DNA from 2 places in the Methylobacterium sp. P1-11 genome. Region 2 is predicted to be linked to the other one. Evidence: riboswitches for the same ligand, from Rfam matches in the RefSeq annotation. Region 2 holds a riboswitch; the other holds the start of a gene.

The links. A riboswitch is a leader RNA that binds a small molecule or an ion and turns the genes downstream of it on or off. The one in region 2 is predicted to bind thiamine pyrophosphate.
Region 1: linked by a shared signal. The riboswitch ahead of thiC (phosphomethylpyrimidine synthase ThiC) and the one ahead of thiO (glycine oxidase ThiO) in region 2 are both predicted to bind thiamine pyrophosphate.

Annotation. Positions count from the first base shown of each region.
Region 1 is NZ_NPKS01000016.1:141,199-157,031, forward strand. Features, by position in the region: gene CIW48_RS17740 (transglycosylase domain-containing protein) at 1-1,104, opposite strand, end outside; gene CIW48_RS17745 (ATP-dependent helicase) at 1,245-1,628, opposite strand; gene CIW48_RS17750 (hypothetical protein) at 1,813-2,292, shown strand; gene CIW48_RS17755 (pilus assembly protein PilZ) at 2,408-2,653, shown strand; gene CIW48_RS17760 (acyltransferase family protein) at 2,665-3,735, opposite strand; gene CIW48_RS17765 (HNH endonuclease) at 3,844-4,218, opposite strand; gene CIW48_RS17770 (alpha/beta hydrolase) at 4,233-5,063, opposite strand; TPP riboswitch at 5,166-5,271, shown strand; gene thiC (phosphomethylpyrimidine synthase ThiC) at 5,343-7,229, shown strand; gene CIW48_RS17780 (hypothetical protein) at 7,252-7,785, opposite strand; gene CIW48_RS17785 (flagellar protein FlaG) at 8,024-8,362, shown strand; gene CIW48_RS17790 (class II glutamine amidotransferase) at 8,373-9,197, opposite strand; gene CIW48_RS17795 (N-acetylglutaminylglutamine amidotransferase) at 9,316-11,064, opposite strand; gene CIW48_RS34040 (hypothetical protein) at 10,948-11,286, shown strand; tRNA gene CIW48_RS17805 (tRNA-Gly) at 11,348-11,422, shown strand; gene CIW48_RS34710 (SulP family inorganic anion transporter) at 12,180-12,668, opposite strand; partial or broken gene CIW48_RS34715 (SulP family inorganic anion transporter) at 12,554-12,925, opposite strand; gene CIW48_RS34720 (SulP family inorganic anion transporter) at 12,996-13,313, opposite strand; partial or broken gene CIW48_RS34045 (ion channel) at 13,519-13,638, opposite strand; gene CIW48_RS17820 (hypothetical protein) at 13,651-13,899, opposite strand; gene CIW48_RS17825 (TAXI family TRAP transporter solute-binding subunit) at 14,037-15,398, shown strand.
Region 2 is NZ_NPKS01000006.1:37,736-53,568, forward strand. Features, by position in the region: gene carB (carbamoyl-phosphate synthase large subunit) at 1-2,611, opposite strand, end outside; gene CIW48_RS07980 (pseudoazurin) at 2,920-3,354, shown strand; gene CIW48_RS07985 (hypothetical protein) at 3,386-3,763, opposite strand; gene carA (glutamine-hydrolyzing carbamoyl-phosphate synthase small subunit) at 4,035-5,267, opposite strand; gene CIW48_RS07995 (GatB/YqeY domain-containing protein) at 5,478-5,939, shown strand; gene dnaG (DNA primase) at 6,040-7,929, shown strand; gene rpoD (RNA polymerase sigma factor RpoD) at 8,128-10,110, shown strand; gene CIW48_RS08010 (adenylate/guanylate cyclase domain-containing protein) at 10,187-11,446, shown strand; gene CIW48_RS08015 (glycosyltransferase) at 11,503-12,687, opposite strand; gene CIW48_RS08020 (TIGR02281 family clan AA aspartic protease) at 13,110-13,616, opposite strand; TPP riboswitch at 13,823-13,951, shown strand; gene thiO (glycine oxidase ThiO) at 14,016-15,239, shown strand; gene thiS (sulfur carrier protein ThiS) at 15,236-15,448, shown strand; gene CIW48_RS08035 (thiazole synthase) at 15,451-15,833, shown strand, end outside.

The sequences.
Region 1 (15,833 bases), on a different contig from region 2:
CTCGGCGGCGGCCTGCAGGCTTGGGTCGACGGTGGTCTGGACCGTGATGTCGGTTTCGAACTTGCCGACGTAATCGTCGAGCACGTCCATCACGAGGTCGGCGACATAGTTGGCGGAGCCGCCGCCACGGGCATTGGCCGGCTTTGCCGGCTGCGCGAGCGCCACCTTGACGTCCTGCGGCGCAGCGAAGCCCAGTTCCTGCATGGCGGCAAGCACCTGGGCGGCGCGCGCCTGGGCGGCCGGGAGGTTGCGGTTCGGCGCGAGCCGCGACGGCGCCTGCACGAGGCCGCCGAGCATCGCGGCCTGGGCGAGGCTCACCTCCTTGGCGGGCTTGCCGAAATAGCGCTGCGCGGCCGCCTCGACCCCGTAGGCGCCGGCGCCGAAATAGACGCGGTTCAGGTAGAGTTCGAGGATCTCGTCCTTGGTGTACTTGTGCTCTAGCCAGAGCGCGAGGATCGCCTCCTGGATCTTGCGCGAGGCGGAGCGCTCCGGAGTCAGGAACAGGTTCTTGGCGAGCTGCTGCGTCAGGGTCGAGCCGCCCTGTGCAACGCCGCGCCGCGTCAGGTTCTGGCCGATGGCCCTCAGGATGCCGACCGGATCGACGCCGAAATGCTGGTAGAAGCGGCGATCCTCGATCGCCACGAAGGCGCGCGGCAGGTAGGGCGGCAGTTCCTTGATCGACACGACGCGGCCGCCCGTCTCGCCGCGATTGGCGAGCAGCGAGCCGTCACTCGCCAGGATGGCGATGTTGGGCGGCCGCTTCGGCACCGCGAGCTGGTCGATCGGCGGCAATTGCGACGCATGGTAGGCGATTAGCCCGGCAAGCCCGATGACCCCCCAGAGTCCGAGGACCACGGTCCCGTAGACGATGCGACCGAGCCAGGAGCGCCGGCGGCGACCGCGGCCCGTGGCTTTCGCCCGTCCTGTCGTCCGGGCCGGCGCCTTGCCGGGCTGCCGCGCTGCTCCGCCTGATCGCTTCGCCACGCCGTCTCCTGCTCCGGGCCGGTCCTCCCGGGACAGGCGCAGATCGAGTTCGCCGCGATCCCGGACGCGCCCCTCGGGCACGTCGAAATTCGGCTCAATCCTGCCCCGCCCCTTGGCCATGCATCCCGTCTTCAAATGTTCCGCCGCGACACGCGTCTCAGACGCGCAGCAGGACGGTTTCCGCACGCTAAATGCGGCGGTTTAAGGGGCCGTTATCGAAGCGTTCGGCTCCCGTTCCAGGTCGCAGGCGCCAATGTGCCTCACCGCTCCGCCGTCGGCGTAGTGGGCTCCGCGCCCAGCACCCGTCGGGCTTCCGCGAGCAGAACGGGATGCCGGGCCGATTGCGGACCGGAATCCGGCGTCTCGCGCCCCAGCCGGGCGATGCGCGACAGGAACAGGCGCCGGCGCAGGCCGAACCGGCCGATGCTCATCACCAGCGCCTGAAGTACGAGGCGGACCGCCTCCGTCCGCTCGCGCTCCTCCACGAGGGCCGCCGACAGAGCCGCCTCGCGGCCGAGGGCGGCCTCCAGATCCGCCCGGACGGTGGCGCGGTCCGCCTCGTCCTTTCGCGCGGCGTCGAGCTGAATCCGGCACTCCTGCAGCGCGCTGAGCAGCAGAAGCTCCTGCGCGGACGCATCCCTCATCAAGGCCTCCTGAGGCGCTATTTTCCCCCCGCGAGCGGGTCATTCCGCCCGCTCATGATCGCGTCGGCAGCGGACCGGCCCGCGCGGATCCGTCCGCGACGCCATAGCGAGCGCGGCCGGTGGTCGGAAGCCGCCGACCGGATTATTCGGCACGCGGACCGCAAACCATGGGGGAATCGGGGACGTGCAGATTCGGATCGCTCTGGCCTTCGGGGCCATCGCGCTGGGCGGCGGGGCTCTGACACCTGCTCCGGCACAGGCCTATCAACTCGACACGGTGAATCTCGTCGGCTGCGCGCAGGACGGCGGCGTCTGCCGGATGCCTTACCCGACCAACGTCTATTACGGCGTACCCGGCCGGACCAACGGCCGGCCGTTCCCACAGGGCGGCGTCGTGCCCTGCAACAGCCAGACCTTCGGCGATCCGGCCCCCGGTCAGGCGAAGAGTTGCTGGTACGCGCCCCGCGTCACCGCAGGCGGCGTAGGCGGCTATGGCGGCGGCGGTTATGGCAGCGGAAGCGGCTATCGGAACGACGGTTACGACGGCGGGCGCGACTCCGACCGGTATGGCCGCGACTACGACCGCCCGCCCGCGCGCCGCCCGTATGACGAAGATTATGGGCCCGGCCCACGCCGCTATCGGGGCGATCCGGACGATTATTGATCTCGGCCAGCCAGGGCAGACACAGGATCGTATTGGCCCTGTTAACCGCCATCCGGCATCGTCCGGGGCCGCGGAGGCCGTCTCTGCGGGGTCGCGTGACCGGATGGAGGAGTCGATGACGGAGAATCGCCGCGGCGCTTTCCGGAAGAACGCCTTCACCTTCGGCGCGGTGTTGCTCGATGGCGGCGAAGTCAGCTGCCTGGTCTGGGACGCGACTGAGGTCGGCGCGCAGATCGAGGTCGAGGACGATCAGGCCGTGCCGGATCGGTTTCCGCTGCGCGTCAGCGCGGACGCCGAACCGCGCCGAGCCACGGTGGCGTGGCGACGCAGCCGTCGGATCGGCATCGCCTTCGAGGGCTGACGCCGACCGCCTCAGGTCGGCTGAAGGGACGGGCGCGTCCGCGGCCCCGACGCCACGAGCCGGAACAGGCGGGGCCGCACGAACAGCAGATCGAGTGCCGTGCCGCGAACCAGCCGCTCCACCGCCAAAGGCAGCAGCACCGCCAGCGTCATGACCGTGAGGCTCGCGAGCCCGATATCGGGGATCGTGCCGGTGCGCACCACGATCTCCCGGGCCGCCGCCATGGGCAGTGAAAAGGCGAGGTAGATCACGATCGAGCGCTGGCCGCAGGTTCGGACAGCCTCGGCGATGGGCCCGCCAGCGCGGCCGATCAGCGTGGCCACCACCACGATCGCGAGGGCACCGGCGGCGCCGAGGGCGAGGCTCACCAGCGGCACGCTCGCGAGCGTCGGGTAATGTGGCAAGCCTGACGGGGTCAGCGCGAGCCAGCCCTCCAGGCCCACCCAGGCGGCAAGGCCGCACAGGGCGAGAGGGACGCGGCGGCGCGCCGTGTCGGCGAGCGCGAAGATGCGGTCGGCGAACAGGTAACCCGCGAGAAAGAAGACGTAACGGGCGCAGAACTCCTCGATCAGGGTCGAGTCGCTGCGGATGTCGGCGATCTGCAGGAGGGCGGCACCGGCGAGCAGCACGCCGCCGGGCAGCCGGTGCAGGACCTTGGTGACGACCGAGAACACCGCCAGCAGGTAGATGAACCACAGGCTGGAATAGGGCTCGACCAGGGCATAAGCGAGGTGCTCCACAAAAGCCGCGGGACCAGCATCGCCGACGATCCTGCCGTATTTGGCGGCTGACTGGATCACCAGCCAGAGCAGGTAGAAATACGCGAAGTGGACGACCCGGCGGTCGGAGAACAGGCGCCAGTCGCGGCCGATCACCCGCCCCATGAACAGGCCTGACAGCAGGAAGAAGTCCGGGATCCGGAAAGGCTTCGCAAAGGCGACGACCGGGTGGAGGAAACCCTCGCCGCCCATGGCCTCACCGGTGCCGGTGACCGAATGCATCATGACGACCAGGAGGATGCAGATCCCCTTGGCGATATCGACCCAGGCGAGCCGATCCTCCCTATTTCCGACCCCGGCCATCGTGCCACCCTCGCGATCGGAGCGATCCTGGACCGGTTCGGGTTGACGGCAAGGAACGCGGCGGCCGCCACCTGCGGATGTGACGAACGGGCGGTAAACGCCGGCCGGTCAGATCTTGCGCCGCGCCGATTGCCGCGCGCGTGTCATGCGCGTGGCGGCGTGGAAATCGTCGGGCTTGCCGCGGACCCAGAGAAGGAAGCGGGCGATCTCCGGATCGGCGCGCAGGGCCTCGACATCCGCGAGGCGCTTGGCGATCTCGGCCTCGCTGTAGCGAGCGTGGATCGCCGAGTGGCAGATCTGGTGCAGCCGGACGGTGCCGCGATGGGTCCCGCCTTTCAGCTTCGGCGTCAGGTGATGGAGGCTGGAGCGGGCGCGGCGCGGGATCGGGCGCTCGCAGAGAGGGCAGACCGGGTCCGGGCGCCCCTGGACGCCCGGCGCGTCCTGATCCTCGGCGCTCCTGCGCTGCGAGCGCCGTCCGACCACGCGAGCCTCCTCTCCTACTCGTGCTGATCGACCGGCTGCGGGCAGGCCTGACCGATCCGCTGGCCGAACAGCGCCTCGGCCTCGCGGTCCAGGGCCCCCAGGATGGACACGTGATCGCCCGGAGTCACGTCGATCCGCGTCCGCGGCCCGGCCGCCTCGGCGAGGCTCCGCGCCAGCTTGACCGGCACCACCGTGTCGTCGCGGCCCTGTACGATCAGAAGCGGTTCGATCCTGCCTCGGATGCGCAGATCCGAGCGGTACGTGTCGCGCAGGAGCCAGATCGGGGCTAGCGGGACATGCAGCCGCACGGTGTGGGTCATCGAGTCGAAAGGCGCCTCCAGGTAGAGGCCGATCGCCGGCACACGTTCGGCGACAGCGACCGCTACGGCAGCGCCCAGCGAGTGGCCGTGGAGCAAGATCGGCGCGCCGGGCGCCCGCGCCCGCGCGGCCTCGACGGCTGCGAGCCCGTCGCGGATCAGCCCGTCCTCACTGGGGCTGCCGGTCGAGCCGGGATAGCCGCGATACGCCAAAGTCAGCAGACCCCAGCCGCGCGCCCGCCACGGCTCCGCGGCGAAGCGCGCCGCGTGCGGTTCCGGGCGTGATCCGTTGTCATGAAAGCTGACGATGACGCCGCAGGCCGGCCGCGGCGCGCGCCAGAGGCCGTGAAGGGCCTCGCCATCCTGGGTCGCGACCGTGATGGTCGCAATCCCGGGCGGCACCGGCCTTGGGGGCGGTGGGTCGAAGGCTCCGGGATAGAGGAAGCGGCGCTGTCCGAGGACGAGCGCGGCGCAGGCCAACCCGCAGAGCAGGAACGCGGCGAGCGGGAGGCCGGCGAGGAGACGCATGGGATGCGGGCGTACGAATGCGTTCGGACGGACGGTTTTCGGGAAGTGTTTTCTAGGGCGGCCTGTCAGCATTGACAAAGCCGTCCGCGGGCCCGAGTCTGGAACCGTTCCGAGGGGGGCCCTGCAGGGGGCTGAGATTGGGCGCGCTGCCCTGACCCTTGAACCTGATCCGGCTCATACCGGCGGAGGGACGGGAACCTGCGGTCGCCTCTCGCGCGGCCTCATCTCATCTCGGCCATCGCGTGGACCGGACCGCTCCAGCACGAGGAGAGGCCCACGATGAACGCACCCGTTCTCCCCAAGGACGTGAAAGGCAGCCCCGAGACCGTGACCACGGGTCCGGTCACCGGATCGCGTAAGGCTTATGCGAGCCCGGCCGGCCGGCCGGACATCCGCGTCCCCTATCGCGAGATCGTGCTCTCCGATCCGAAGGAGGAACCGGTGCGGGTCTACGACCCGTCGGGCCCCTATACCGAGACCGAGGCCCGCATCGACCTCAATGCCGGCCTCCCCGGCGTGCGCGAGCCCTGGATCGCCGCGCGCGGCTACGCGGCCGTTGCGCCGCGGGCGGTGAAGCCGGAGGATAACGGCTTCGCGGGCGACAAGCTCGTGGCCCCCTGCCCCGCCGAGCGGACCATCCGCAAGGCGGCCCCGGGCCAGAGGGTGACCCAGTACGAGTTCGCCCGCGCGGGGATCATCACCGAGGAGATGATCTACGTCGCCCATCGCGAGAATGTCTGCCGCGAGACGATGCTCGCGGGCGCCGAGGCCGCGCTCGCCGACGGCCAGAGCTTCGGCGCCTCGGTCCCGCCCTTTATCACCCCCGAATTCGTGCGCGACGAGATCGCCCGCGGCCGGGCGATCATCCCAGCCAACATCAACCACACCGAGCTGGAGCCCATGGCGATCGGCCGGAACTTCCTGGTCAAGATCAACGCCAATATCGGCAACTCGGCGGTGACGTCCTCGGCTGCGGATGAGGTCGAGAAGCTCGTCTGGTCGATCCGCTGGGGCGCCGACACGGTCATGGACCTGTCCACGGGCCGCAACATCCACAATATCCGCTCGTGGATCATCCGCAACAGCCCGGTCCCGATCGGCACGGTGCCGATCTACCAGGCGCTGGAGAAGGTCGGCGGCGACCCGCTCAAGCTCGACTGGGAGGTCTTCAAGGACACGCTGATCGAGCAGGCCGAGCAGGGCATCGACTACTTCACCATCCATGCCGGCGTGCGCCTGGCCCACGTGCCGCTGACCGCCCGGCGCGTCACCGGCATCGTCTCGCGCGGCGGCTCGATCATGGCGCGCTGGTGCCTCGCCGGGCACCGGGAATCGTTCCTCTACGAGCGGTTCGACGAGATCTGCGACATCATGCGGGCCTACGACGTGTCGTTCTCGCTGGGCGACGGCCTGCGGCCGGGCTCGATCGCCGATGCCAACGACGCCGCGCAGTTCGGCGAGCTGGAGACGCTGGGCGAACTGACCAAGGTCGCCTGGGACAAGGGTTGCCAGGTGATGATCGAGGGCCCCGGCCACGTGCCGATGCACAAGATCAAGGTCAACATGGAGAAGCAGCTGAAGGAGTGCGGCGAGGCGCCGTTCTACACCCTCGGCCCGCTGACGACCGACATCGCCCCCGGCTACGACCACATCACCTCGGGCATCGGCGCCGCCATGATCGGCTGGTTCGGCACCGCGATGCTCTGCTACGTCACCCCGAAGGAGCATCTCGGCCTGCCCGACCGGGACGACGTGAAGACCGGCGTGATCACTTACAAGATCGCCGCCCACGCCGCCGACCTCGCCAAGGGCCATCCCGCCGCGCAGCTGCGCGACGACGCACTGAGCCGCGCCCGGTTCGACTTCCGCTGGGAGGACCAGTTCAACCTCGGCCTCGATCCCGATACGGCCCGCCGCTACCACGACGAGACGCTGCCGAAGGATGCCCACAAGGTCGCGCATTTCTGCTCGATGTGCGGTCCGAAATTCTGCTCGATGAAGATCACGCAGGATCTCCGCGCCGAGGTGCTGGCGATGGAGGAGGCCGGCGAGGTCGTGGGCGCGTCGCCCGCGATGTCCAAGGCCGAGGCCGAGGCCGGCATGCGGGCGAAGTCGCAGGAATTCCTGGCCGAGGGCGGGAAGCTCTACGTGGACGCCGCCGAGTGAGACGGCGGCACGCCCGATCCGTTCAGGATGCGGGCGTGCCGCACCCGCTCCCCGGGGATCCGCCGTACGGAGCCTCGATATCGAGAGCGGCGCCCGGGCGGGCGCCATAGGCGTCGTGCAAGGTCGCGAGCATCAGGTCCGCCGCGATGCCGCTCACCGGCGGGTTCCCAAGCTCCACGATCCGGGCGAAGTTCTCCCGCGGACTCTCCTGAACGAATCCGAGTGCCTTCAAGGCGTCCCGAGCAGACGCATCCAGCCGCAGGCGGCTCCCATCCGGCGGCCCGTAGGCGCCCGACGCGGCCTCGCAGAGCATCCGGGTATCGCGATCCTGGAAGATGCACTGGACGTAGCGCTGCGGCTGCTCGCGCAACCCGACGACGATGAAGCGGTCGCGTGATACGCCGACCGGCCCGCGCCGGTGGATGGTGTCGATCCGCTCCGCGAGCTCGCAAAGGTGCGCGCGGATGAAAAGCGCGCGCATGGCCGGATCACCTCCGGGATCCTGCGCGGCGAGCGCCGACGTCGCCATGGCGAACACCAGATAGATCCTCCGCATGCGAAGCTCCGTGCGGCGCGGGCTTGATCTCGGCACCATCACCGGGTGGGCGGGTCAGATGCGCGACGACTCGCCCCTCGCCGAGAAAGCAGCACGGATTTGTGTCACGGCGGTAACGGGATGTTCATCGCATCTCCGACCGTCGGCCAGCATCCAGTGGACGAGGCGCAGCCCTTAACCGATGATTAGGCAGATGACCGGCTGAATCCTCCGATCACAGGATCGTAGGAGACCGGCCATGGAGATCCGCCAGATGACAGCCACGACGCCGGGGCCTCAGGGCCTCGATGCGCTGGGAGCCACGGCCGCCGCCGCCGTGACGCAGGAGGCGCCCGAGCCCCAGACGAGCACCGCGCCGCTGGAACCGGCGGTGAAGCTCGACATCGGTACGAACGGCGGCAAGGCACGCTACATACAGGATCCGGACACCAGTTCGATCGTCTTCCAGGTGGTCGATCCGGCGTCCGGCAACGTCATCGATCAGCTCCCGAGCGAGACCGCTCTGCGCAATCGCGCCTACGATTCTGCGCGTGGCACGCACGGATCGCAGGCCGGTAGCCTCTCCCGCGTCGCCTGAACGCCCTCGCTCAGGCGCGCAGCCGGCGGACTGGCTCGTCGATCGGGACGGCGCCCAGGCCGAACTGCGCCAGGGACAGGACCTCGACCGGCGCATCTCGCCGCGCGATGACGACGCTGTTCTCGGCGACGGGCGTCCAGGTTGCGTGGTCCCGGTCGAGCGGCTCCGAGGCGACGACCACGCCGCCCTCCGAGGTGCGGTAGTAGAGCGAGTTGGCCATGTCGTTGGCGGCGTATCGAAACGCGTAGAGGTCGCGGCCGTTCGCGAGGGCCGCCGTGAAGCGGAACGGATGCGTCCCGGCCAAATCCGTGAGCGCCACGAGCGCCCGCGCCGTCGCATCGACTGGGTCGCGTCGCGGGCCCGGACCCATCAGCCCGCAGCCGAGCAGCCCCAAGAAGATCGCCTCCGAATCGGTTGTCCCGGCACGCGACGGGTAAAGCTCGTCGGGGATCAGGGTCTCGACCGGCCGCCGCAGGCGACTCCAGTCGCCGATATAGCCGTTATGCATGAAGAGCCACGGGCCGCAGGCGAAGGGATGGCAGTTCGGACGTGTGATCGATGTGCCCGTCGCGGCGCGCACATGCGCGAAGAACAGGTGCGAGTGCAGGTGCCGGCACAGGTAGCGCAAGTTGTCGTCCGACCACGCGGGCTGAACCTCCCGGTATCGACCCGGCTCCGGGTGATCGCCGTACCAGCCGAGGCCGAATCCGTCGCCGTTGGTGGCCGCGGTCGATTCGAGCGCCTGGATGCTCTGCGCGACGAGGCTGTGGGACGGCTCGGTGACGTAGTGCTCCAGCGGGATGGTGCGGCCCGCATAGGCGATCCAACGGCACATCGACAGGCTTCTCCGGGTGAGTGTCGACCGGCTGATCCGGGACGATCGTGGACAAAGCGCGGCACCTTGAGGGCTGCGTCGATCACGATTGGTCGCGAAAGCCGTGCCGCAGCGGGTTTCAGACGCCGTGCGTCTGAAGCCAGCTCTCCAGAAGGGCCACCTGCCAGAGCTTCGAGTTGCCCTTGGGCGTCAGCGTACCATCCGGGTCGGCGAGCAGATGATCGACATAGGCGCGGTTGAAGATGCCGCGGTCGCGCGCCTCGGGCCGGTCGAGGATAGCGCGAACATAGTCGAGGAACGGCCCTCGGATGTGCTTCAGGGCGGGGACCGGGAAATATCCCTTCTTGCGGTCGATCACCTCTGCCGGAACCACCGCGCGCGCGGCCTCCTTCAGGATGTATTTGCCGCCGTCGCGGACCTTCAGCTCCGCCGGGATGCGGGCCGCCAGCTCGACGAGGTCGTGGTCCAGGAAGGGTATCCGCGCCTCCAGCCCGCAAGCCATCGTCATGTTGTCGACGCGCTTCACCGGGTCATCGACCATCATGATTTGCTGGTCGAGTTGCAGCGTCTTGTCGATGGCGCTGGCGCTCGTCGATCGCTCAAAGAACGTGGCGATGTAGTCGGTGCTGTAATCGCCATTCAGCAGATCGGGCGCGAGCGCCTCGCGCATCTCGGCATGGTCGCGGTCGAAATAGGCCTTGGCGTAATCGGCGACCGGATCGGTCGAGCCCATCAGCTTCGGGTACCAGTGATAGCCGGCGAACACCTCGTCAGCACCCTGACCGCTCTGGATCACCGTCACGTGCTTGGCGACCTCCTGGGAGAGCAGGAGGAACGCCACCGCGTCGTGACTCATCTGTGGCTCGGACATCGCCGCGATGGCCTCGGGAAGCGCCTCGAGGGTGCGCGAGCCGTCAACTGCGAGCTTCGTATGGTCGGTCGCGAAGGTCTCCGCGATGATGTCCGAGTACTTGAACTCGTCGCCCTCAACGCCGTTCACCGCGTCGAAGCCCACCGAAAAGGTCTTCAGGCCGGTCTGCCCGCTGCGCGCGAGCAGGGCCACCAAGAGCGAACTGTCGAGGCCGCCTGAGAGGAGGACCCCCGTCGGGACGTCGGCGACCTGCCGGCGCTCGACGGCGGTGCCGAGGGCTTCAAGGACGGCCTCCCTCCAATCCGCCTCGGTCCGGCCGCGGTCGGCTTGGCGGGGCCCGATCGTCAGCGTCCAATAGGTCGCGGCGCGCTGCGTCCCATCCCCCTCGATCGTCAGGATCGTCGCCGGTGCGAGCTTGCGAACGCCCTTGAGGATGGTGAGCGGCGCCGGCACGCCCGCGTGCCAGCTCATGTAATGGTGGAGGGCGGCGGGATCGATCCCGGTGTCGACATCGCCCGCGGCGAGCAGGGCCGGGAGCGACGAGGCGAAGCGGAATCGGCCCTTCGTCTCGCTGTAATAGAGGGGCTTTACGCCGAGCCGGTCGCGCGCCAGCACGACCCGCCCGGAATCCCGCTCCAGGATCGCGAAAGCGAACATGCCGGCGAAGCGCTCGACACAGGCACTCCCCCAGGCGTGATAGGCCTTCAGCACCACTTCCGTGTCGCTCGACGAAAAGAACGTGTAGCCCTTCGCCTCGAGTTCGGCGCGCAACTCGCGGAAATTGTAAATACAGCCGTTGAACACGATGGCGAGGCCGAGACTCGGATCAACCATGGGCTGCTGGCCGGCCTCGGACAGATCGATGACCTTGAGCCTGCGGTGGCCGAAAACGACCCGGCCCGATCCGAAGAGACCCTCACCGTCGGGCCCGCGCGGCCGCAGGCATCCCATCATTGCCTGGACGGAAGCGGGATCGGCCGGCCGGTCGAAGCAGATCTCACCGCAGATTCCGCACATGATGGCAGCTTGTTCTCGTTCCGGTTGCGCGACCGCTCCAAGGAGCGGAACGACCTGCGCGCGGCAGCGTTCCGCCGATTCAACGCGATTGTCGCGACGGCATGCCTCCAAGAGGGCCGAAAGAGCCGGGCGCCCGGTGCGTGGATGGCCGAGGCGTTTGACGCCGTCGCCATCGAACTGCTAAACCTCGGCCGCACATGAGCGCACGGCGCCGTTCGGACTTCGCCCTCCGCAACGAACTGTCTCCGTGTCGGCCATGTCGGCGGGCGTAGTTCAGTGGTAGAACGTCAGCTTCCCAAGCTGAATGTCGTCGGTTCGATCCCGATCGCCCGCTCCAATCTATTCCCAATGTAGCCCAACGGCTTACGGCGGTATCCTCACCCGCCCCGGCGCACCCCCGAAACGGCGGGAGACAACGCTAAGCCCTTAACCCTTTGGCGAATCAGAGCTTGCGCCGGCTCGGCCGCGGGCGGACAATCGCCCCTGCAAAATTCTCGCAAAAGATTCCCTAGTTTTTCCAAGCCATGCCTGCCCTCCGCAGATCGAAACGCTTGCCGGCCTGAAGGCCAGCCACCCGCCGCCGGGCTGGATCTCAGTAGCGCTGCAGCGATCAGTGACACCAAAAGCGCGTGTTTGGTTGGTGGCAAAGGCCTCATGTTCACGCAGCCCCGTCCGATAAGGAATCTGCCGGTTTTGCGTTGGTGCGCGAAGCCGAAGACAGCACCCCCAGCATCAGCGACCTGCTCGACTGCGGCGGTCATGCAGCTACGGACCGGTCAACGGCACCCAGGCAGACCTGAGCGAGCCGAACCAACACAGGCTCACACTATTCCGGAAGTTGAAATCGCGCCGAGGCGGGCCCTTCGTAGAGGCGTCCGTCAGGGCCAAGTGCACCGACGAATGCTAGGTTTCCTGTCTTTTCCTCGCAGACGAGATTGTGATCCGAAGTCTCCATCACCGTGCACCCTGATGTTGCTGCCAGCGCTCCTTGGATTAGCCGGAAGTCCCCGCGCCCGGGTGCCGTGAAGCCTGGATCGCCGGAACGTCCGTGAGGCTCGATCCCGCGCGCGTGCTTGAGCTCGACAGGAAAGCCGTTACTGCTGACATCGTAATCGAAGACGCTGGCGAGCGCCGGGAGATCGCGTGCGGACTCGTCGACGGGCAGCCACCGGAAGCAGTCGAAGAACGGCAGCGTTCCGGTCTCGCCGAGATAACGGGCGAGACCGTCTCCGCCGACGACGCCGCGTCCGCAGGTGCTCGCATCGAATGTCTCGGGCCTCGGCCGGCACAACTCCGCTCGTCTGCGACGTTCCGCCGCCGGCCGGCATGGCGCCGAGCAGGGCTCCGCCCAGGTTTGCCGATCCGGTCGCGACCAGTTCACGGTTGGCATCGACGGCGGATCGCCGGGGGCGGCAAAGGCCCGTGCCGCCGCGATGCTCTCCGTGAAGCTCATCAGGGCGATGCCGATCGCGCCCGGCAGGAGTGCGAAGACGAGTCCGGGATCGGGCACGGTCAGGGACGGCAGGCCCCGCAGGATCGGTCCGACAGTGGCGACGCCCCGCGCGCCCAGGTTCAGCGCCCACGAGGCGGCGATCGCGGCGGCGGCCATGACCAGAGGAGCCGGCGAGTGCGGCTTCAACCGCTCCACGGCGATGAGGATGACCAGCGTGGTGCCACCGACGGCCAAGGTTGGCAGACAGATATTGGGGAGGTGACGGATGAGGCTCGCCAGACCGGCGAAGAACGATTGCTTCGGAATATGCAGCCCGAGGAGCTTGGGCGCTTGATCCAGCAGGATAACGAGACCAATGCCGGTCTTTAAACCCGTGAGCACCGGCACGGAGATGAAGCTGCGATGAAGCCCAGCTTGAGGAGCCGTGCCGCCAGAAGAAGCGCGCCCACGATGGCCGTCAACGTCGCCGCGGCGACCGCAAGTCGCGCCGGATCGCCGTCCGGAGCCACGCTTCCGAGCTCGGCCCGGTCGGGATAGTCAGGGTCGTCGTGGAACTCACGCAGAGGACGCGCAACGAGCCCAGCAATCCATAGATGAGCGGCGGCACGAACGCGTCGTAGAGCCCCACCGACACCGGCAGTCCGGCCACCGTGGCATAGGCCATCGCCTTCGGCAGGACAACGGTCGCGGCCGCGAGCCCCGCCACCACGTCGCGGCCGAGATCCGGCGGCACGCGTTTCTGCTCGGTTCGACGCGCCGTGCCGGGATCTCTCATCGGAACCCCCGTTTTCAGTCAGAGAACAAGGCTGGCTGTAGCACCGTCCTGGAGATTGTTGCGGAGTGAAGACGCAACGAGCCGCGATCTGTCTTTCGGATCGGTTTTGAAAGATCGACGCCGTACGGAACCCGGCGCTTGTGATTTGCGGAGCGTGGCCTCAGATCGCGTCTCTTTCCATGGGGGCCAGGGTCCGCCGCAGGATCTAGAAGATCACAGCTGTCGACCAGCCGAACAGAAGGATCCCGTTCATTGCAGCGATCGGGCCGAGGAGCCGCCAACGTTCAACTGGAACGATGTCGCCGTAACCGAGCGTTGTATAATTGACGAACGCGAATTACAGAAGATCGGATCCTGCGGGTGCTATGTGCGCCACTTTGTAGATCGCGGCCAAGATTGCAACTTCAACACTTTGAGCCATGATGACGCTCACGGCTGACGACATGATGCGCCACAGGGTCACGCTGCTGTAACCGCGTATGGCGCGGTGCGCACGCACTACCTTCAGGATGATGGTCATCATGAAGGCGTGGATCGTGATGCTGCACACGCTACCGAGCGTGCCGATCGCGAGTTGCGCCAGCATGTCATCCCCCGAAATCGATGATACTTGAGCACGCGCCAGGAACTCAATCGATCATGATGGCACGTCACCGCGATCCCGAGCCGCTTGCCCGGCGGCGCGCGGAGGACGGATCGAGCTGTTGAGGGTCGGGGATTGGCATGCGCAAATCGACGTTACCTGTCGGTCGTGAGGCGTGGCTCACCGTCGGCTTGGTTCTCGTGCTCGTCGTCACCGCGGCGGCCGGGTTCCAGTTCACCCGCGCCACGACCCTGATCCTTGCGGTGGCCCCGAATGGCGGAACCGAGCCGGACCTGCTGCGGGCCTACGCGGGCGAACTCGCCCGCAGGAAAACCGGGGTCCAACTCAGGATCCTGGACTTCCCCGGCGTCCGCGAGAGCGCGGACGCGCTCAGAACCGGCAAAGCGGATTTGGCAGTGGTCCGACCGGACGTCGCAATGCCCGAGAACGGCTTGACCCTCGCGATCCTGCGGGAGCTCGCGGCCTTCGTGGCAGCGCCCGCCCGATCCGGCATCGGGGACATCCCGGACCTGGCGGGCAAGCGGCTGGGGATGCTGGCCAGCCGGGACGCGGACAGGACGCTTCTGCGTGACCTGATGACCCGTGACGGGCTTGAACTGCTCACCGCCCCCCCGAGCGGTCCTGTTCCGCCGCAGGCCGTTCTCCTCGTTCCGCTCGAGGAAGCGGAGGTGACGTCCGCATTCGAGGACGGGCGCATCGACGCGATGGCGCTCGTGACGACCCCGACGCTTCCGGCCGCGCGGCGCCTGATCGGGTTCGTCCGCGCGGCGAGCTCGGACGGCACGGTCACGCTGGTCGGCGTGCCGGACACCGCCGCGGTGCTGGCGCGCTGGCCGCGCCTCCAGTCGGTCACGGTGCCGGCTGGGCTGTTCAGTGGCAATCCCCGCCTGCCGGCCGAGGACGTCACGACCGTCGGCTCGTCGTATCGGTTGATGGCACGCGCCACCCTGTCGCGCAGCGTCGCCGCCGAGGTAACGCAGCATCTGTTCGAGATGCGCGCGGCGCTGGCCGAGACCGTATCGGCCGCCGAGGCTCTCACCTATCCGGCCTACGAGGACACCGCGGACGCCACCACCGCGCGGCTGCCCATTCACCCGGGCGCCATCGACTACTATGAGCGTGAGCAGGAGACGTTCATCGAGCGCTACGAGAGCTGGATCTATCTCGTGGCCATCTTGGGCGGCGGTGTCGGCTCAACGGTCGCTTGGCTGCGGCAGCGCCTCGGCCGCATCCGTCGACAGCGGATTGAGGTGGCAACGACGCGCCTGCTGGCCCTCCGCTCGGCCGCTCGGCGGGAGACCAGCCGTGAACGTCTGGACGCCATCGCGGGTGAGGTGGACGACCTCGCGGCGAGCATCGCCCGTCACGCCCTGAACAGACCGACGGAACCGAGGCTGCTCGGCGCCGCCACGGTGGCGATCGAGGCCGCGCGCTCGACGGTCCGTCGTGCCGCGACGCCCCCCGATCAGCCGACATGCTGATCGGACTTACACAGAGTGTTCAATAGCAAGATTTGATTCGTCTTCCGTAGACGACGGGCGGTCGGCGGATCAAGCTCAACTGGATATTGGCTAATGATGCGATCTGTGGCTAAGTCTGTCGCTTGCGTCATGTCTGCTACGGAGATGCTGACAGATTTAACTGAATGACTGCAATGGGCGGATTTTGTTGAAAAGCTCGGAGGCGGCTTTTCAGGCTTCATCCAAAGCGGCGCCCCGGAGAATTTCTGTCTTTCATAGCTGATCACTGCCGCCGTTTCGGCGAGTGTCGGGCAAGGTTATAGTAGAAAATTCTCCTTCGGGGGCGCACCGCAGCGCTCTTTCAGCGCGGTCCCGAGTTTTTCAACGAAATCGGCCGAAAGCGGCTGGTCTACTTCAAAGCAGATGGGGTGGATGGCTCCCGCTCCGACCGACGGC
Region 2 (15,833 bases):
CAGCCTCCTCGATGTGCTCCATGATGCCGGCAATGAACACGTCCTTGCCGTCGCAAACCGCGTCGACGTCGACCTCGACGGCGTCCGAGAGGTAGCGGTCGAACAGGAGCGGGTTCTTGCCCAGCACCGTGTTGATCTGGCCGGTCTTGTCGTTCGGGTAGCGAGCCTTGACCTCGGAGGGGATCAGGCTCGGCAGCGTGTCGAGGAGGTAATCGGCGAACTGCGTCTCGTCGCGGATGATCGCCATGGCGCGGCCGCCGAGCACGTAGCTCGGGCGCACCACGAAGGGCAAGCCGAGATCGGCCGCGACCAGGCGCCCCTGCTCCACCGAGTAGGCGATGCCGTTCTTCGGCTGCTTCATCGCGAGCTTGTCGAGGAGCCGCTTGAACTGGTCGCGGTCCTCGGCGAGGTCGATGGCGTCGGGCGAGGTGCCGAGGATCGGCACGCCGGCGGCCTCAAGGGCGCGGGCGAGCTTCAGCGGCGTCTGGCCGCCGAACTGCACGATCACCCCGTGCAGGGTGCCGGCCTGCCGCTCGGTCTCGATGATCTCCAGCACGTCCTCGGCGGTCAGCGGCTCGAAATAGAGCCGGTCCGAGGTGTCGTAGTCGGTCGAGACCGTCTCCGGGTTGCAGTTGACCATGATGGTCTCGTAGCCCGCGTCCGACAGCGCGAAGCAGGCGTGGCAGCAGCAATAGTCGAACTCGATGCCCTGACCGATCCGGTTTGGGCCGCCGCCGAGGATGATGACCTTCTTGCGGTCGCTCGGGAACGCCTCGTCGGCAACCGTGCCGGCGAAGGGCGCCACGTAGGTGGAGTACATGTAGGCGGTCGGTGACTTGAACTCCGCCGCACAGGTGTCGATCCGCTTGAAGACCGGACGCACGGCGAGCACCCGGCGGGCCGCGCTCACGGCGGCCTCGTCGGTCTTGGCCAGCACCGCGAGGCGGGCATCCGAAAATCCGGCGGCCTTCAGCTGGCGGAAGGCGCCTGCCGTCTTCGGCAAGCCGTGGGCCTTCACCCGGTTCTCCAAATCGATGATCGCCTGAAGCTGCTCCAGGAACCACGGATCGATCTTGCAGGAGGCGTAGATCTGCTCGTGGCTGACTCCGAGGCGCAGGGCCTGCGCGACCTTGAGGAGCCGGTCCGGGGTCGGGGTGCCGATGGCGGCCTTGATGGCGTTGTGGTCGTCGCCCTTGCCGAGCCCCTCGATTTCGATGTCGTCGAGGCCAGTCAGCCCCGTCTCCAGCGAGCGGAGCGCCTTCTGCAGCGACTCGGCGAAGCAGCGGCCGATCGCCATGGCCTCGCCCACCGACTTCATCGCGGTGGTCAGCGTCGGCTCGGCGCCGGGGAATTTCTCGAAGGCGAAGCGGGGGATCTTCGTAACGACATAGTCGATCGTCGGCTCGAACGAGGCCGGCGTCGCGCCGCCGGTGATGTCGTTGGCGATCTCGTCGAGCGTGTAGCCGACCGCCAGCTTGGCCGCGACCTTGGCGATCGGGAAGCCGGTGGCCTTCGAGGCGAGCGCCGAGGAGCGCGACACGCGTGGGTTCATCTCGATCACGATCATGCGCCCGTTCTCGGGGTTGATCGCGAATTGCACGTTCGAGCCGCCGGTCTCGACGCCGATCTCGCGGAGCACCGCCAGCGACGCGTCGCGCATCACCTGGTATTCCTTGTCGGTCAGCGTCAACGCCGGGGCGACGGTGATCGAATCACCCGTGTGCACGCCCATCGGGTCGATGTTCTCGATGGAGCAGACGATGATGCAGTTGTCGTTTCTGTCGCGGACGACCTCCATCTCGTACTCTTTCCAGCCGAGCACGCTCTCCTCGATAAGCACCTCGTTGGTCGGGGACGCGTCGATACCGCGCTCGACGATGTCGAGGAACTCCTCGCGGTTGTAGGCAATGCCGCCGCCGGTGCCGCCCATGGTGAAGGACGGGCGGATGATCGCCGGCAGGCCGACTTCGGCCAGCGCCATCAGGGCCTGACCGATCGCGTGCTCGCCATAGCGCTTGCGCCGCTCGGTCTCGCCCGCGGCCCAGCTCTTCTCGTAGGCCGCCAGCGCCGCCTGGCGCGCCGCCGGATCGGCGTTAGCCGCCTCGATCCTGGCGATCTCCACCAGATAGGCTTGACGGTCGGCCTTCTTGGCCGCCGAGGCGTTGGCCAGCGCCGATTTCGGGGTGTCGAGCCCGATCTTGGTCATGGCGTCGCGGAACAGGCTCCGGTCCTCGGCCTTGTCGATGGCCTCGGCCGTCGCGCCGATCATCTGCACACCGTACTTGGCCAGCACGCCCATCTTCTGCAGCGACAGGGCGCAGTTCAGCGCCGTCTGGCCGCCCATCGTGGGCAGGATGGCGTCGGGGCGCTCCTTCTCGATGATCTTGGCGACGATCTCGGGGGTGATCGGCTCGACATAGGTCGCGTCCGCCATGTCCGGGTCGGTCATGATGGTCGCGGGGTTCGAGTTCACCAGAACGATCCGGTAACCCTCCTCGCGGAGCGCCTTGCAGGCCTGGGTGCCGGAATAGTCGAACTCGCAGGCCTGTCCGATGATGATCGGACCCGCACCAATGATCAGGATGGAGGAGATGTCGGTGCGCTTGGGCATCTGCGGCCTTCTCAGGCCAAGCGCGCCCGATCGGGCACGGCTCAATCGAAGCCCTGCTCCCGGACGCGCGTGGCGGGATTGTCGTTGAGCCCCGCGTTTACACGGGCGACGAGCGTATTGGAAGGCCGGGACAACCGTGCAACCTGGCCGCGCGCCCGACGCATGGATGCGGCGTCGGCTCGCCAATCTGGAGTATTTATAAAGTCTCGCAGGAGTCGATCGATATCTTGCCGCACGACGGGGCAGCTCATAAGGCTCTGGCGATCGGCAGATCCGTCGATTGATCTCATACTTATTCGAGACTGAAGATGATCAAGTTTGCATCACTCGCCGCAACGCTTTTGATCGGCTCGATCAGCGACGCAAACGCCGTAGAAATTGCCATTAAGACCCTGAATAGTGGTCCGGGTGGGATGATGGTCTTCGATCCTGCCTACGTGAAGATTCAGCCCGGCGACACGATCCGGTTCGTGCCGACCGACAAGGGGCACAATGCCGAGCTGATCAAGGGCATGGCTCCCGATGGGGTGGCGCCGTTCAAGACTGTGGTCGGCAAGGAGGAGACCGTAACCTTCGACAAGCCCGGTCTCTACGGCATCAAGTGCGCGCCGCATTACATCATGGGCATGGTCGGTCTCGTCCAGGTCGGCGACAAGCCCGACAACCTAGAGACGGCGAAGGCGGTCCAGCAGAACAAGCTGGCCGCCAAGCGATTCGAGCCGTTGTTCGAGAAAGTGCAGTAACGACGGCTGGGTGGTCGCGGGCCGCCCCGTCTCAGAATCCGGCGTAGAGCGCCGCGACTGCCCGGTCGATCGAGAGGTAGAACATGCCGAAGGCGACGACGGCAGCGGCCGCGAACTCGACGGCGACGTTCGAGAGCGTCTGCGCGCGGCGCAGCGCCTCGCGGCCGAAATAGACGGAGACCCAGGCGAGGGCCAGGACCGCCGGCATGGCGAACAGGTAGGACACCGTGCTTTCGACGCGGTCGAGGCCATCGGTCGGATCGATCAGAGCCCGGATGTTGCGCACCCAGGGGGCATAAACGGAGGCATAGAGGGCGGTCAGCCAGGACAGGCCCGCGGCGACGCCGAGATGGAAGGTAAAGCTGCGGTGTAGGCGGGAGAAATCGTCGCGCGCCTCGTCGATGGTCATCCGGCAATCCCCTGCGACGGGCCGCCGCCGACGAGCGCGGATGCGCTGCCGTTCACGGGCCGTCGTGGGTGGCCATAAGCCGTCAGATTCTGCGGATTTTATGGCCCTGGCGGGGCTCGATTGGGATCGGAACCCGACCGTTCTTGCAAGCGCCGCGAATCACACAAGGGCGGCATCAGGCCTCACGACCGTGAGCTGCACTGGGTCACTTCGCTGCGCTGGCGATCACGGAGTGCCGTATCGACCAAGGGCACCCCGACCTGCAGCGCAATCAGGCGTCCTTGGTCGCCTCCGGCTCCCCTGAACGCATCAGCGTCACGAAACGCTCGAACAGGTAGTGGCTGTCGCGCGGACCGGGAGAGGCCTCCGGATGGTGCTGTACCGAGAAGGCCGGGCGGTCGGTCAGGGTCAGGCCGCAATTCGAGCCGTCGAATAGGGAGACGTGGGTCTCCACGGCCGTCTTCGGCAGGCTGTCGGGATCCACCGCGAAGCCGTGATTCATCGAGACGATCTCGACCTTCCCGGTGGTCTTGTCCTTCACCGGATGGTTCGCGCCGTGATGGCCCTGGCCCATCTTCACGGTCCGTCCCCCAAGGGCGAGACCCATGAGCTGGTGGCCGAGGCAGATACCGAAAGTCGGCACCTTCTCGTCCAGCAGCTTGCGGATCACCGGGACCGCATAGGTGCCGGTGGCGGCCGGATCACCGGGGCCATTGGACAGGAACACGCCGTCCGGCTTCAGCGCCAGGATCTCCTCGGCCGTCGTAGTGGCCGGCACCACGGTGACGTCGCAGCCCGCCTGGGCGAGCAGCCGCAGGATGTTGCGCTTCACGCCGTAATCGATGGCCACGACCTTCAGGCCTCCGCCGGGCGCGCGCTTGCCGTAGCCGTCGCCGAGCGCCCATACGGTCTCCGACCATTCCGACGGCACCCGGCTGGTCACCGGCGGCACCAAGTCGAGCCCCTCCATGGGCGCAAGCGCAGCCGCGCGGGCCTTCAGGGCCTCGCGGTCGAACTGGCCCTCGGGATCGTTGGCGATCACCGCGTTCGGCATGCCCTGATCGCGGATGCGGGCTGTCAGCGCCCGCGTGTCGATGCCCGTGATGCCGACGATGCCGCGGGCCTTGAGCCAGCCGTCGAGATGCGACGAGGAGCGCCAGTTCGACGGCTTCGTCACCGCCGAGGCGAGGACGGCGCCGCGGACCCCCGAGGCCGGCGCCGCTTCAAGGCTCTCCAGATCCTCGTCGTTGGTGCCGACATTTCCGATATGCGGGAAGGTGAAGGTGACGATCTGGCCTGCATAGGATGGATCGGTCAGGATCTCCTGATAGCCGGTCATCGCCGTGTTGAAGCAGACCTCGCCGTCGGCCACCCCGGTCTGGCCGATTCCGAAGCCCTCCAGAGTGGTGCCATCGGCCAGAACCAGCAGGGCCGTCGCGACCGGCTCGGCCCAGGGCTCGGGCGCCTGGAGCTCGGGGGCGTGCGCGGTGGCGTCTTGCAGCATGGGCTGAGTCTCGCTTATGTCCGGCCGAAGGCGGGCGCCGGATTGCGGCGCTCTCGGCTTGCGGCATGATCGTGTGCGGCGCTCTTAGCGAGCGGCCCGCGATGGGGTCAATGTGGCTCCGCCTCCCGCAGGGCTCAACGTCTGCTTATCACAGGGCAGATCCGCAATTCGCAGGCCAGCCCCCGTTTCGACCGAGAGAAGGTTCATCCCATGCTGCGCGCGCGCCTCACCACCGAGATGAAGGAGGCCATGAAGGCCGGCGACAAGGATCGGCTCGCGACCGTCCGGATGATCCAGGCCGCCCTGAAGGACCGGGACATCGAGGCCCGGGGCAACGGCAAGGACCCGATCTCCGACGACGAGATCCTGTCGCTGCTCCAGAAGATGATCAAACAGCGCACCGAATCGGCCAACGTCTACGAGCAGGGCGGCCGCCCGGAACTCGCCGCCAACGAGCGTGCCGAGATCGCCATCATCGAGAGCTTTCTGCCGAAGCAGATGGACGAGACCGAGATGAAGGCGGCCGTCGAGGCGGCGATCCTCGAGACCGGCGCGGCCGGGCCGAAGGATATGGGCAAGGTGATCGGCGCGCTGAAAGGCAGCTTCGCCGGCAAGATGGATTTCGGCAAGGCGAGCGGGCTGGTGAAGGCCGCGCTGGCGGCGAAGGGCTGAGCCTCTCCCCACAATCCTCCACCGGATTTCGGGCGCGTAAGGGACTCCGTTACGCCTCACGCGCTATAGGAGCGGGTTCACTCAACCCATCCCAGGCCCCGTGCGCTATCCGACCCACATCCTGGAAGAGATCCGTTCCCGGCTGCCGGCCTCGTCGGTGGTCGGCCGTCGCGTGCAGTTGAAGAAGGCCGGCCGCGAATGGCGCGGCCTGTCGCCGTTCAACGCCGAGAAGACGCCGTCCTTCTACGTGAACGACCAGAAGCAGTTCTACCATTGCTTCTCATCCTCCAAGCACGGCGACATCTTCACCTTCCTCATGGAGACGGAGGGCCTCAGCTTCCCCGAGGCGGTCGAGCGGCTAGCGAGCGAGGCCGGCGTCAGCCTTCCGGCGCCTACCGAGGACAACCGCGCCAGCGAGCAGAAGCGCGCCGGGGCCATCGAGGTCATGGAGATGGCCGCCCGTTGGTTCGAGGATCGGCTGCGGGCGGGCCAGGGCGGCGAAGCCCGCGCCTATCTCGAACGCCGCGGGCTCAAGGACGAGACGCAGCGGGCCTTCCGCCTGGGCTACGCGCCGAATGAGCGCTACGCCCTGCGCGACCACCTCGCCGGGCAGGGGGTCGACAAGGCGCTGATGGTCGAACTCGGCCTGCTCGCGGCCGGGGAGGGCGTCTCGGTCCCGTACGACTATTTCCGCGACCGGGTGATGTTCCCCATCACCGACACCCGCGGCCGGGTCGTGGCCTTCGGCGGGCGGGCGCTCGCCAAGGAGGTGCGTGCCAAGTACCTGAACTCCCCCGAGACGCCGCTCTTCCACAAGGGCCGCACGCTCTACAATCTGCACGGCGCCCGCAAGGCCGCCCACGACCGCGGTTCGATCATCGCGGTCGAGGGTTATGTCGACGTCATCGCCATGACGCTCGCCGGCCATCCCGAGACGGTCGCGCCCCTCGGCACCGCCCTGACGGAGGACCAGCTCGGCCTGCTCTGGCGCCATGCCGACGAGCCGATCCTGTGCTTCGACGGCGACAAGGCCGGCCAGCGGGCGGCTTTTCGAGCCCTGGACATCGCGCTGCCGCTCCTGGAACCGGGTCGCTCGCTCCGAATCGCGCTGCTGCCGGGCGGCCAGGATCCCGACGACCTCCTGCGTTCGGGAGGCCCCACGGCCATCGATCAGGTTCTGACGGCGGCGCTTCCCCTCTCGGAACTGCTATGGCGGCGCGCCCTCGAATCAGGACCGGTCGACACGCCTGAGCGGCGTGCCGGCCTGACGCAGACGCTGCGCACGACCGTCGCGACGATCCGCGACGAGACCGTGCGCCGCTACTATCGCGACGACATCGAGGAGCGCCTGCGCGGCCTGTCGCCCCGCGGCGCCCGCGCCGCCGGGGGGGGCCAGCGCGGTCGCCAGCGCTTCACCCGGCCCGGCGAGCCCGTCTCGCCGCGCATTACCGGCAGCCCCAGTCCGTCGGTCACGGCCTCCGCAGGGTTCACCGGCGCCGCCTCGGTGCGCGAGGCAGTGATCGTCGGCAGCCTGCTGGCCCATCCCGAAATGCTCGCGGAGTTCGGCGAGGAGATCGCCGATCTGGATTTCGAGGATCCGGATGCCCGGGCGCTGTTGTCGGTCCTTCTGGCCTGCGCGGCCGAGGACGAGCACACGGCGCCAGAAGTGTTGCAGAACCGCATCAACCGGGCCGGACTCGCTACGGCGGCCGAGAGAATCCTCGCGCTGGCCCGCTCGCGGGACCGTACAACCCTGGCTCCGCATGCCGATCCCGCTCACCGCGCAGACGCGCTCCGACAAGCGATGATCTTGCACCGGCAGGCAGGAGCGCTACATAGCGAACTTCGCGAAGCACGGCAGGCGTTTGAGGACGATCCGACCGATGCCGGGTGGGCATGGCTCTGCGAAGTGAAGGCGAGGCTTGAAACCGTCATCGCCGCCGAGGCGGAGGCCGATGCACCGGTGTCGAGTGACTCGACGGCCGCGTGATCCCTGTGTCATGGCGGTGGCGGGGGGCGGTGTCCCGCCATAGTTAACAATCGGTCAAGCCTCAGGCTTGCATACGGAAACCGACGACTCAAGGCGACCGGAGCGATCCGGCGCCGATCTCATACAGCGGCGCCGACGGCGTAGACCGGCCTCATCGGGGCCTCCGCAACGCGCCGCGTGCGAAACAATAGGCTGATCATGGCGACGAAGGCAACGGAACGGGACGAGACGGACGCTGCCCCCGAGCAGCAGACCGACGGGCCGCTCCTCGACCTGACGGATGCTTCGGTCAAGCGGATGGTCAAGCTCGCCAAGAAGCGCGGCTATGTGACCTATGAAGAGGTCAACGAGGTTCTGCCCGAGGGCCAGTCCGATCCGGATCAGCTCGAGGACGTGCTGTCGCAGCTCTCCGAGATGGGCATCAACGTCGTCGAGGCCGAGGAGACTGACGAAGCCGCCGGCGAGAAGGCCGCAGAGGGCGAGGAAGAGGAGGCCGAGGGCGGCGAGGTCGCCGAGGTCGCTCCGGCGCGCGCCGTCACGGTCGCCACGACCACCAAGGAGCCGACCGACCGGACCGACGATCCGGTGCGGATGTACCTGCGCGAGATGGGCTCGGTGGAGCTCCTGTCCCGCGAGGGCGAGATCGCCATCGCCAAGCGCATCGAGGCCGGACGCGAGGCGATGATCGCGGGTCTCTGCGAGAGCCCGCTGACCTTCCAGGCCATCATTATCTGGCGGGACGAGCTGGTCGAGGGCAAGGTCCTCCTGCGCGACATCATCGACCTCGAGGCGACTTACGCAGGCCCCGACGGCAAGAACGCGCCGCAAATCGCCGAGGGCGAGGATGGCGGCGACGATGCCGAGCCGCCTGCGCCGCCGGAGGGCGGCGACGACGAGGACGACCTCGAGAACAACGTCTCGCTCGCCGCCATGGAAGCGGAGATCAAGCCGCGGGTTCTGGAGACCTTCGACGCGATTGCCGCGAATTACCGCAAGCTGCGCAAGTTCCAGATCGAGGGCACCGAGCGCAAGGCGGCCGGCGAGCAGAACACCCCGGCTCAGAACCAGAAGCAGGGCGAGCTCAAGGACATCGTCGTCGCAGACGTGAAGTCCCTGTCGCTGAACAACAATCGCATCGAGGCGCTGGTCGGCCAGCTTTACTCGATCAACAAGCAGCTGATCGGCCACGAGGGTCGGCTGATGCGTTTCGCCGAGAGCCACGGCGTGGCCCGCGACGAGTTCCTGCGCCACTACCAGGGCTATGAGCTCGATCCGAACTGGATGGAGCGCGTCGGGACGCTCGGCGGGAAGGGCTGGAAGAACCTGGTCGAGCGTGGCTCGAAGCAGGTGGCGGAGCTGCGCGCACAGATCCTCGATCTCGCCTCCGAGACGGGCCTGGAGATCGGCGAGTACCGCCGCATCGTCAACATGGTTCAGAAGGGCGAGCGCGAGGCTCGGCAAGCCAAGAAGGAGATGATCGAGGCGAACCTGCGCCTCGTGATCTCGATCGCCAAGAAGTACACGAACCGCGGCCTGCAATTCCTGGATCTGATCCAGGAAGGCAACATCGGCCTGATGAAGGCCGTGGACAAGTTCGAGTACCGGCGCGGCTACAAGTTCTCGACCTACGCCACGTGGTGGATCCGGCAGGCGATCACCCGCTCAATCGCCGATCAGGCCCGCACGATCCGCATCCCGGTGCACATGATCGAGACGATCAACAAGATCGTCCGCACCTCGCGCCAGATGCTGCACGAGATCGGCCGCGAGCCGACCCCGGAGGAGTTGGCCGAGAAGCTGGCCATGCCGCTGGAGAAGGTCCGCAAGGTCCTGAAGATCGCCAAGGAGCCGATCTCCCTCGAGACGCCGATCGGCGACGAGGAGGACAGTCACCTGGGCGACTTCATCGAGGACAAGAACGTCGTTCTGCCGATCGACGCCGCGATCCAGTCGAACCTGCGCGAGACCACCACGCGGGTTCTTGCGTCGCTGACGCCCCGTGAGGAGCGCGTTCTGCGGATGCGCTTCGGCATCGGCATGAACACCGACCACACCCTTGAGGAGGTCGGCCAGCAATTCTCGGTGACCCGCGAGCGCATCCGTCAGATCGAGGCGAAGGCACTGCGGAAGCTGAAGCACCCCTCGCGCAGCCGGAAGCTCAGAAGCTTCCTGGACAACTGAGCCTGCGCCGCGGATCGCGCGGCGCTTCCCCACCGACCGCGTTGCCTCGGCGCTGCGCGGCATCCAATCTGGCGCCATGCTCGAACGCCGCCCGCCAACGCCCGGATCCCCGACGGCCTTCGCGGACGGCTCGGAGGCCGACGACGTGCCCTTCGGCGCGCTCCAACCCTCCGTCGGCATCCGCGACTGGTTGCTCGGAGAGGGCGCCCGGATGCCCAACGCCGAGGAGATGCTCGCGGGCCTCGCGGAGCGCCTGATCGCCGTCGGCGTTCCCGTCGACCGGGCATCGACGGCAATCGACACCCTGCATTCGGAATATGCTGGGGTCGGCCGCATCTGGACCCGGGACGGCGGCACCACCGTACGGTTGTTCCCGCACGGCGCGCGCTCGACGGATGCCTATCTCAACAGCCCGTTCCATACGGTTCACGAGAGCGGCGAGTGGCTGATCCTCGACCTGTCGGAGACCCCGGACGACGCCTACGCGATCGTTCCGGACCTGAAGGCCGGCGGCTACACCCATTACGTGGTGGCGCCCCTGTTCTTCACGAACGGCACCCAGAACGGCATCACCTTCGCCACCCGGGCCCCCGCGGGCTTCCGGGACGACGACATCGCGATCCTGCGCTTCGTCATGCCGGCGTTGGCCGCCGTGATGGAGATGCGCGTCCTCAACAAACAGCTCGACCACGTGCTGCGGCTCTATGTCGGCGACGAGCCCCATCGGGCGATCCTGGCCGGGGACATCCGCCGCGGACAGGTGACCCGGATCCGATCGGCGATCCTGTTCGCCGACATGCGCGACTACACCCGCACCTCTGCCGACATGACCCCGGAGGAGGCCGTGGGCCTCCTCAACGTGTTCTTCGACTGCCTTGTGCCGCCGATCGAACGGGAGGGCGGTGAGGTCCTGAAATATCTCGGCGACGGCCTGCTGGCGATCTTCCGCGAATCGGGCGACGATCTCGGCGGTGCCGCCAAAGGTGCCCTGACCGCGGCTCAGCTCGCCCTGGCGGCCCTCGACGAGGCGAACGCCCTCCACCAGTTCCCCGTGCCGGTCGCCGCCGGCATTGCCCTCCACCATGGCGAGGCTGCCTACGGTAATGTCGGTTCCGGTTCCCGGCTCGACTTCACGGTGATCGGCCGCGACGTGAACCTCGCGAGCCGTATCGCGCAGCTCAACCGCACCCTGGGCGAGCCATTGCTGATGTCGAAGCCGTTCGTGGATTTCCTCTGGGGGGATCCGATCCCGCTGGGCGAGCACCGGCTCAACGGTTTCGACGAACCCATGGCGGTGTTCCGGCCGAAGTTCCTGCGCCCGCGCAAGTCGAACTGAGGCAGGGTTGCCGTGGCCTGATCATTGGGCCCTCCGCTGGATGCAAGGATGCAGGGTCATCTCGTCGGAGCCACCTGGCACTGCGCCGAGGGGGCCGCATGACGCGCACAATCTCTGCGCAGCCAATCGAGGACGAACTCCGCGCTGTAGGCGGCTTGCTGACAACCCCAGACGGGTTCGATCATCTTGCCGAGCGCTCCCTTGGCGAGGTCACTGGTCTGTGTTCGGACCTCGTCGGGCACCCCGGACTGGGCGAGTATCTCCAGGCATGTGAACAGACAGGCTCGATGCTGGTTTGTATAGTAGGCATGGATCGAGAATTCCTGCCGTAACCCGAAGACATACACCCAAGGCTCGAGATCGATCCCTTCAGCAGGCAGCTGAAGCGAGAGACCAGCCTCGGCATAGTGAAATCCGTTATGAAAGTCCTTTTTGTGCCTGCAATAGCGGCTCGCTCTGTGCCGTGCTTCAGCCCGTTCGGGGAGGATCCGTATCGCCCGATCGTAAAGCTCCAGGACACGAGCCGGTGGCGCACCCAACGTTTCGCGTATGCTGGCTGCACTGATCAGACTCTTGTATATCTCTTCGTCCCCATGCCCGAGGTCAGCCCGCTTCAGATAAAGATCGAGCGCCTCGCGCTCTCTTTCATTACTATGATAGTAATCTGCTAAGTAGAATGTGTATCTGGCACGTAGGAATGGATGCTTCTCCGACAAAAGCGCCTTTTCAAGGAGCGCGATGTCACGCGATGCCGTTTCTTTGTCGCGTCGATGTGCCCCGTCATGGCCGCGACGGATCGACAGCGCCATGACCGACTGATCGGCCTGCCCGGTGCAGTGCAGGAATTCGTGGATCACACCAACGTATTCCCACGTCCTGGAATTGTCGATCAGCTGTCTACGCGTATAATTATTCTCCGTATCGATTATCGTAAAGGCATAGGCCGCGTGGCGGAGGCGCGGCATAGCGAACTGGTACGGAATGATGAGCTCATCATCGGCGTCGATGATGAGCGAATAGTGGGCGTGCGGCCGCGCGAGTCGCAACACCTCGGTCCGATTGAATGCGAAGTCGACCCATGGCCGCTCCACCAGTTTACCGGGCAGATCTGACATCACCGCACGGACGAGATCCTGCGTCCCATCCGTTGATCCCGTATCGACGACAATCCAATGATCGATAACTGGCCGAACAGAGTCCAGACACCTCCGAATAATGTGCGCCTCGTTCTTGACTATCATCGCCAAGCAGATCTTTTGACCATACTTATTCATAATCAAATTCGCCTTTACGCATGTTGACGATACAGGATGACGTCTCATGCCTCGCTTACCGCAAACAGCCAGCACTCGCAAAACGGTGCGTTTATTTCCAGCACGATCAAAAATCGGGGATAGGCGCAGAGTGCGCACGCCGGGGAAATTATATAGACCTATTCGAAATTTGCTGCCTATGAGATATATACGATCGAAACTTATATAAATCGAACGGCGACGCGCTTTGTTCGATAGCCGATCATCGACAGCATCTCGAAGCCTTCGGCACCGGCGGTGGGACCGGCGCGTTGGCCGCGGCCGGAGAGCGGATCGGGTCGGCCCAACGGGTTCAAGCCGGCTCGGCAGGGAGGTGTCGGATCGCAGGTCGGAACAGGCCCGGAGCGCTTTCAGCCCCGCAGCGTCATCGTCCCGCCGCTGACGCTGAAATCGCGCAGGCGCTTCAGGAACGACATGCCGAGCAGGCTTGTTGCCAGGCGTCCCCGCGGGATTACCACGGCCTCGACATCCCGCACGGTGATCGATCCGACCTGCATCACGGCGATCCGGATCGGTGCGACCTGCACGGTCCCGTTCGCGGTGTTCCACACGCGTGTGAAGTCGCCGGGCGCGAGCCGGATCCCGATCCGCTCGGCATCCTCCTCCGAGAACGCGCAGGAACTCGCGCCGGTATCGACCATCATCGGCAGGGTGCGGCCGTCCATCAGGGCATTGACGAAGAAGTGGCCGTTGCGGCCGGACTGAAGTGCGACGCCCGCCACGGCACCGTCGACGGCCGGAACCGACGCCGCGGGCAGGACGGGCGGCTCCGTCTCCGGATGCGCCCGCTCCCGCAACTTCTGGAACGCCGTGGCAGACAGGAAGCCGATCGTGCAGACGACCACGAATGTGCGCACGGGTCCCACTCCGCCCGAAGGATCGCACCTGCTTTGACCGGGGATCTGTGAAGGGTCGGTGCTGCCTGCGGCTTCACTCTGCGGCGGCAATCGGATTTCGCGCGGCTTGGTATCCGAGCGGTGACTGCGACCGGCGAATGTCCGGCCTGCGGAGGCCATCGGCCAGCATCGGGGTTGACCGGTGCAGCCCGGACGACCAAATCTCCTCTCGTTCCAGGGAGATCCCCGGCAAGGGGCTGAGAAACCGCTGGCACGTCCGTCAGGACCTGCGGCGCGGAAATCCTTCGAACCTGATCCGGCTCATACCGGCGTAGGGATTGGACCGCGGCCGCCCGAAAGGCAGGCCACAGCTTCTCACAGAAGCACACGGCCCGCTCCCCGCGACGTCAATACGCGGAGATGCTTGTGCCCCTCGACCGACCTGCCTCACCGATTGGCCGCCGCCGCAGCCCCGAGGGCGTCGTCGCGCCCGCCGTTCTGCCGGTGCGGACCGACGTCGCCGTCATCGGCGGTGGCCTGATCGGTCTGTCGATCGCATGGCGGCTTGCCCGGGCGGGCCGCGCCGTGACCGTGCTGGAGCGAGACACGATCGGGGCGGGCGCGAGCCTCGCGGCCACCGGCATGCTGGCTCCGGCCGCCGAACACGAGCCCGGCTCGGACCCGCTGCTGCCCCTCGCCCTGGAATCGCTCCGCCTCTGGCCTGAATACCGCCATGCACTGGAGGCTGAATCCGGCCGGTCCATCGACTATCGTCCCGATGGCACTCTGGTGCTGGCGGTCGGCCGCGACGAGGTCGAGCGCCTCCGCTTCCGCTACGATCTTCAGCGTCGGTCGGAACTCGAGGCCACTTGGCTGCCGGGGAGCGAGGTCCGGCGTCTTGAGCCCGGCCTGCGCCCCTCCGTCACCGCCGGGATCCACTGCCCGCTCGACCATCAGGTCGATCCCCGTCTGGTCATGGACGCCCTCGCGGAGGCCTGCCATGCGGCGGGAGTCGTCATGGCCGAGCGGACAGCCGTCACCGCCCTCGACTGGTCCGGTGGCCGCGTGACCGGCATTCGCGCCGGCGATCGCCTCGTGACAGCTGAAACCGTCATCCTGGCCACTGGCGCCTGGAGCGGGGAGAGCGGCCTGCTGCCTGACGCGCTCGCCCTGCCAGTCCGGCCGCTGAAGGGCCAGTCCCTGGCCCTGCGCACGACCGCCCGTATCGGCACGCTTGCCCGGATGGTCTGGACCGAGCAGGTTCATATGGCGCCGAAGAGCGACGGCCAACTCATCGTGGGCGCCACCGTGGAGGATTGCGGCTTCCGGCCGGGTGTCACCGCGGGCGGGCTCTACGCCCTGCTGGAGGGTGCACGCAGGGTCCTGCCCGGTATCGAGGAGATGGAGGTCGAGTCCGTATGGAGCGGCTACCGCCCGACTTCGGACGACGACGCGCCGATCCTTGACGAACTCGCCCCGGGTCTCGTCGCCGCGACCGGCCACCACCGCAACGGCTACCTGCTCGCCCCCGTCACCGCCCAGGCCGTCGCCGAACTGGTGTTGCACGGCGCGCTGCCGGACGTCGCCCGTCCCTTCACGCGCGCACGTTTCGGCCAGCCGGAAGCCGTGAGGGCCTCGGCATGAAACTCGTCATCAACGGGGAGCCGCGGGACTGCGCGGCCGAGACGGTGGAGACCGTGTTCCGGCTCGAGGCGGAGGAGAGCGGGATCGAGAGCCCGCAGGGCGTCGCCATCGCGCTGAACGGCCGCGTGCTGCGCCGCCGCGACTGGGGCGAGACCCCGGTCGCGGAGGGCGACCGCATCGAGATCGTCCGCGCCATGCAGGGAGGTTGAGCATGGACCAGAGCCTTACGCCGCTGCGCCCCGAGAGCGAGGATGACAGCCTGACCATCGCCGGGGTGCGCCTGTCGTCCCGGCTGTTCATCGGCACGGCCGGCTACCCGACGCAGGCGATCATGCGCGACGCCGTCCAGGCGAGCGGCGCCGAGGTCGTCACCGCCTCGATCCGCCGGGTCTCGCTCCAGGGACACGGTTCGGACACGGTCAAGATCCTGAAGGGCAAGCGCTTCCTACCGAACACCGCCGGCTGCGAGACAGCCCGCGACGCGATCATGACCGCCGAGCTGGCACGGGAAGCCCTCGACACCAACTGGATCAAGGTCGAGGTGATCGGCGACCGGGAGACGCTCTACCCGGACGTCACCGAACTGATGGAGGC